Regions from separate parts of the Gottfriedia acidiceleris genome, predicted to be linked through region 2. Evidence: predicted binding sites of a transcription regulator. Region 2 holds the regulator's gene; the other holds the start of a gene.
The links. The regulator Rex, encoded in region 2, represses fermentation and respiration genes when NADH is low (regulators of the CRP and FNR family bind a similar motif). The targets are predictions, from matches to a motif close to TTGTGAAATATTTCACAA.

Region 1 (3,439 bases), 440 kb from region 2:
TCTCGTGCAAAATTTGCTTTAATAGAAGTTTTTGTACCACTTTCAACTTCAAATCGTAAAAAATTATCATCTGTTTCATTATTTTTACTTTCTCTATGCCAGGTTGATAATCTTTCATCTTCGCTATTCCTTTCATCAAGGCCCTCTTGCTGGTCATCATTTTGAAGCTCTTTTACTTTACTATTACATGAAGCTAATTCGTTAATTTTATTTAACGGTAAATAGCCAAAGTATGTGTGAATCATATCTTCTTTATACAGTGAGAGTAGTCTCTGCTGCACCCTAAATACAATAGAAGAAATATCACTTGTTTTCTTAGCTTCAAACGCTTGGAAGAGGATGGGTAAAATATCCTCGAGGTGTTCATTCGTTTGATAAGTTAATTGAGTAGAAGTAAGTGAAAGATAAATTAAACAAAACAATTGATCTATTTGGAAATTACGCATTTCATTTGCTTTGAATTGTGATTGGAAATAATGTCTATATATTTTTTTTCTCGTAGAAAATAATTGTCTTGTACCTGGTCTTTGCTGAATAATTAACTCTTCAAGTCGGATATCTTCAAGAAGGACAAACAATTGTGTGAAAAAACTTTTTAAATGAGTTTCTTGTAATTCCTTTAGTGTTTCTTTGAACTCACTAAAATCTGAGTAATGTTTATTACCTAAAGCTTTTAAGTACACATCTGATTTCAAACCTTGTAACTGTGTACTATGCTCTTGTGTATCCCAAAAATGACTTACAGTAAATTTTTGTTCTTCATCGTCGTAATACGCCTGAAAATCAAATTCTAAAAATGAATTACGATCTTTCGAAAGAGAAATCGATAAATTTTCCATTTGAAGAAAAGTGGAAGCGTCGATTTTTTTATTGTTAAAAATGATTTGTTTCATATGTTAATCATCACTCATTTCAAGAAAGAAAATAACTTTCAGCTAGTTCTCTAACAGTCTGGCGCTCAATGTCATCACTTAATTTAGCGATTATTGTGCGTTCAATTGCTCGAAGTACTGGTATATGAACAGATAAATCACATGCGTCAAGAACACCGCGAATACTTGCCGCATCTTCACTAATTCTGCCTTCACTTGCTAATGGAATTAAATCACTTGAAAAGCTTGTGAATTTCTTAAGTAAATCTTCATCTTTTAGCTCAGATTCATCTTTTAATAATTGAAGTAATGATTCCCCGTTAATATATGGAACATCTATAATAATGAAGCGATTTTTTAAAGCTTCATTTAATTCACTTGTTCCTACATAACCTTCATTTATTGCAGCGATTACTCTAAAGTTTTCGTCACCTTTTACTACTTCTTGAGTAAATGGATTTGTAATCATTTTTCGATAATCAAGTGCACCATGTAGTAATGGTAATGTTTCTGGTTTAGCCATGTTAATTTCATCGATATATAAAATATGACCTTTTTTCATTGCTTTCATTAATGGTCCATCGATGAATACTACTTCAGATCCGTTCGTATTAGAGGCAATTGTGTTGTATCCAACAATACCTTCTAAATCTAAATCGACTGAACAGTTTATGCTATGCATCGGTTGATAAAGCAATTTTGAAAGAGTCTCAGCTAAAACCGTTTTACCACTTCCTGTTGGACCTTTTAATAATATATTTTTACCAAGAAGAAGGGCAGTAATAGCATCTTCTAAAATCGTTGTGTCTTGAGAAACATATTGTTTTGTTCCGATTAATAATTGCTCTTCTTTTAAAACTTTTTGAATTTGTTCATTATATATTAAATTTAATTTTTCATTAATCGAATTAGAAAGATTTAGTTTTGTATTCATAATTACTCCTTTAAAGAAACATTGTTCAATTTGAGATTATTCATTTTTGTATTAACCATTGTATTATCGTATATCCGGATTGTGAATGTCTTGTCCACTTTTTTAGTGAATTTGCTAATACAGTAACTATCTTTTGAGTATAACAGTTTGTTGTTTAACTGGAAAGTTTTCAGAGTGAATTACTATATATATGAAGCAAATGTAATTTAGTGGAAAGAATTAGTTGTTTATATGAGTTAACTTCTAAATTATTTTGTTCAATGTTTCACAATATGTTCATAATATAAGTGAAAGTTTCAGTTCATCGTATGATAAATTAAATACGTAATCTGTTATATACTTAATTAACTTTCTGTATTATATGCAGAAGAGGAGGAGTAATACGATGGAACAATGGAGACAATTTGAAACTGGACGATGGGAAAAATCGATTGATGTAAGAAACTTTATTCAAAAAAATGTTAAATCTTATGTTGGGGATGAATCTTTTCTTGTTGGGCCAACAGATGCAACTAGCAAGCTTTGGGATATAGTACTTAAATTATCTAAAGAAGAACGCCAAAAGGGCGGAGTTTTAGATATGGATACGAAAATTGTATCTACAATCACTTCACATGAACCTGGTTACTTAGAGAAAGAATTAGAGCAAATTGTTGGATTCCAAACGGATAAACCTTTTAAACGATCATTACAACCATATGGTGGGATTCGAATGGCTGAGGCAGCTTGTGAATCCTATGGATATAAAGTTGACGAAGAAATAAGCAAAATATTTTCAGAATACCGAAAAACACATAATCAAGGCGTATTTGATGCTTATACAGCAGAAATGAAAGCAGCAAGACGTTCGGGTGTTATTACAGGTCTACCTGATGCATATGGTCGTGGAAGAATTATAGGTGACTATAGAAGAGTTGCATTATATGGTGTAGATCGACTGATTAAAGATAAAATTGATACTTTAAATAAAACGACAAGTGTTATGTCAGAAGAAGTAATACGAGATCGTGAAGAACTAAATGAACAAATCCGTGCATTAAATGAATTAAAACAAATGGCTGCAAAACATGGATTCGATATTTCTGGACCTGCAACAAATGCAAAAGAAGCTTTCCAATGGTTATATTTTGGCTATTTAGCAGCAATAAAAGAGCAAAATGGAGCAGCAATGAGCTTAGGCCGAGTATCGACATTTTTAGATATATATATTGAACGCGATCTTGAAGAAAATACTTTAACTGAACAAGAGGCTCAAGAATTAGTCGATCATTTTGTAATGAAACTACGATTAGTTATGTTTGCTCGTACACCTGATTATAATGAATTATTTTCTGGTGACCCTACATGGGTAACTGAATCAATCGGTGGAATTGGAATAGATGGTCGTCCACTTGTAACGAAAAACTCGTTCCGCTTTTTAAATACATTAGATAACTTAGGACCGGCTCCAGAACCTAACTTAACAGTACTTTGGTCAGCGAAATTACCAGTCGGATTTAAGCAATATTGCGCTAAAATGTCAATTAAAACTAGCTCAATTCAATATGAAAATGATGATATCATGCGTCCGGAATATGGTGATGATTATGGTATTGCTTGTTGCGTTTCTGCTATGACAATCGGTAAACAAATG
Region 2 (3,439 bases):
CATCATTACCGCTTTGTTTTTCAATTGTAAATGAAAAATTAGCCGAAGATTCGTCTCCAAGTGGCCTGTCTAATCGAACCATACGATCTAATTGTTTCCTACGACTTTGAGCTCTTTTTGTAGTTGAAGCACGCGCAATATTACGCTGTACAAAATCTTCAAGTTTAGAGATTTCCTCTTGTTGCTTTTCGAACTGTTTTAACTCTTGTTCATATTGAGCTGCCTTTAGTTCAAGGTACTTACTATAATTACCAACAAATCGTTGATGCTTATGATTAGATATTTCATAAACAATATTAACAACTTGATCAAGAAAGTATCGATCGTGAGAAACGATTAAAACTGCACCAGGATATGACTGTAAGTAGCGCTCTAACCAACTTAGAGTGTCAATATCTAAATGGTTTGTAGGCTCATCCAGGATTAACAAATCAGGTTTTGTCAATAATAGCTTACCTAATGCCAGTCTTGTCTTTTGTCCACCGCTTAACGAGGAAATTTTTGTTTCGTAATCTTCATTACTAAAACCTAAACCACTAATTATTGAACGAATATCTGCTTCAAACTGGTAACCACCGTTTTCTTTGAATGTATATTGAAGATGATCATATTCATTCATAACCTTGTCATAAACGGCTTGATTAGAGTAGACATCCTCTCTAGTCATTTTAACTTCTAATTTTCGCATATTGTCCTGCATCTCTACTAAATGATTAAATACAGAATAATATTCTTCCCAAATCGTTTTATCGCTTTGTAAACCAGAGTTTTGGGCTAGATAGCCAACAGTAACGTCTTTGGGTTTATTTATTTCGCCGCCATCATAGGATATTTCACCTGCTATTATTTTCAATAATGTAGATTTTCCCGCTCCATTACGTCCGACAATGGCAACTCGATCACTCATTTGAACTTCTAATTTTATATTTGAAAGTATAATGTCACTACCAAAATACTTTGAGACATTATTTACTTGTAAAAGAATCATGGATAACACCTCATTGCAAAATTTTTTATGTATATAACTGTAGACTGTCAAAATTCTTAAATATAGTGTATATTTTACATTAGAACAAATACTTTATTACTAAAATAAAGTCAAATTACACACCATAGTAAAAAGAATTACAGTAAGTGGGGGATTAAAAAATGGATTCGGAACAAATTAAAATTCCACAAGCTACTGCTAAACGTCTACCTTTATATTACCGTTTTATAAAGAATTTGTCTTTATCAGGTAAACAAAGAGTTTCTTCAGCAGAGTTAAGTGAAGCAGTAAAGGTAGATTCCGCTACAATCAGAAGAGATTTTTCATATTTTGGAGCACTTGGTAAAAAAGGTTATGGCTATAACGTAAATTATTTATTAACTTTTTTCTCGAAAGCGCTTAACCAACATGAAGTTATGAAAGTTGCATTAATTGGTGTTGGTAATTTAGGAACTGCATTCTTACACTATAATTTTATAAAAAATAATAATACAAAAATTGAGATGGCATTTGATATTGATCCAAATAAAATTGGCACTGAAATAGGTGGAGTACCCGTTTATAATCTAGATAATCTAGAGGAAGTTATGAATGAAGATATTCAAATCGTTATTTTAACTGTACCTGCACCTGTAGCACAATCAATAGCTGATCGATTAAATGGAAAAAATATTAGAGGAATCTTAAATTTCACACCTGCACGAATTAGTGTACCAGAACATATTCGCATTCATCATATAGACTTAGCCGTTGAACTGCAAACATTGGCATATTTTTTACAACAATAAATTCATATTAGAATAAAAACCCCCAAAAAATTTGGGGGTTTTTGGTTTTTAATGTAAATTGATTTGCTGAAAAACGACAAAAGAGTTCATTAACATATGTGTTAAGATTGGAACCATAATTGAGTTTGTTCGTTTATACAGATAACAAAATACAAAACCGATTAGAAAGTAAGATAAAAAGAAGGGCAAGTCTCCGTGCATAAGCGAAAAGACCGCTGAACTAATTCCAGCAGAAATAATAAATGGTAAACGATTATAAAGCCTTTTAAAAATAATTCGACGAAAAATAATCTCCTCTAAAATTGGTGCAACTAAACTTGGTATGATAATAAAGGCCGGGTTAAGCTTAGCGATGTTTATGATATTTTGAGTATTTTCTGAGCCCTTATGTAGTTCAAATACATAAATTAAAATTAAATTACAAACAATTTGAGTTAGCATTGTTATGAAATAACCTAAAACAACCCAATTTATTATTGTACGATAATTAGCTTTTAGATTCTTTATTCCTTCATAAATGGGTTTATGTAATAAGATAAGTATAATAATTAATCCACTTACGAAACTAATACAACCCCATAATGCCACTGCTTCAAGAGAAGCTGTTTTCTGATCCACTCCAACGTATAAGTTACTATTTAATAAATAGGGCACCCCAAATACCGCTGAATATTGAAGAACGACATACGTTAATAAAATCCATAAATCTCTAGTTTTCAATACGTTAGCTCCTTTGTGTTGATATTTTTCATAACCCAAAGGTTTATAACAACACGTACATTATTTTACTCGTTTCTTTTGTTTCTTAAAAGAAATTTTCACTTTTTATTTTACTTTTGATCGTTAAGAAAAAAACTTATTAAATTTCGACAAGAAAAGTGCCTGCTTCGGGCTTGCAAAATTTTTTGATATTATTTAAACTAATAATTGTGTTAGCACTCAATATACATGAGTGCTAAAAAATAATGATTTGATTATTGAGGAGGTATTACACATGTTAAAGCCATTAGGTGATCGTGTTGTAATTGAGCTTGTTGAGTCTGAAGAAAAAACTGCTAGTGGTATCGTTTTACCAGGTAGTGCACAAGAAAAGCCACAAGAAGGCAAAGTTGTTGCAGTAGGTACTGGTCGAGTACTTGAAAATGGTGAGCGCGTTACTTTAGAAGTATCTGTAGGTGACCGCATTATCTTCTCTAAATATTCAGGAACAGAAGTTAAGTACGGTGGTACTGAATATCTAGTTCTTCGCGAAAACGATATACTTGCAATCATAGGTTAATAAAATAAAAATACTTAAATTAAAAAATATACTTTTTATATTATAAGGAGGTCATTTTCATGGCAAAGGACATTAGATTTGGTGAAGAAGCACGTCGCGCAATGTTACGTGGAGTAGACGCTTTAGCTGATGCTGTAAAAGTAACTTTAGGACCAAAAGGACGTAACGTAGTTCTTGAGAAAAAATTTGGTTCTCCATTAATTACAAATGATGGTGTTACAATCGCAAAAGAAATAGAATTAGAAGATGCATTTGAAAATATGGGTGCAAAATTAGTTGCAGAAGTTGCTAGCAAAACGAATGATGTTGCTGGGGACGGTACAACAACTGCGACAGTTTTAGCGCAAGCTATGATTCGTGAGGGTCTTAAAAACGTAACTGCTG

Region 1: a site for Rex is predicted at 2,060-2,077, ahead of pflB (formate C-acetyltransferase). Genes of this name have one in related genera too.

Annotation. Positions count from the first base shown of each region.
Region 1 covers NZ_CP096034.1:699,323-702,761, forward strand. The annotation lists gene MY490_RS03215 (vWA domain-containing protein) at 1-893, opposite strand, end outside; gene MY490_RS03220 (ATP-binding protein) at 913-1,806, opposite strand; gene pflB (formate C-acetyltransferase) at 2,192-3,439, shown strand, end outside.
Region 2 covers NZ_CP096034.1:263,907-267,345, forward strand. The annotation lists gene MY490_RS01435 (ABC-F family ATP-binding cassette domain-containing protein) at 1-988, opposite strand, end outside; gene MY490_RS01440 (redox-sensing transcriptional repressor Rex) at 1,150-1,776, shown strand; gene MY490_RS01445 (CPBP family intramembrane glutamic endopeptidase) at 1,825-2,496, opposite strand; gene groES (co-chaperone GroES) at 2,771-3,055, shown strand; gene groL (chaperonin GroEL) at 3,115-3,439, shown strand, end outside.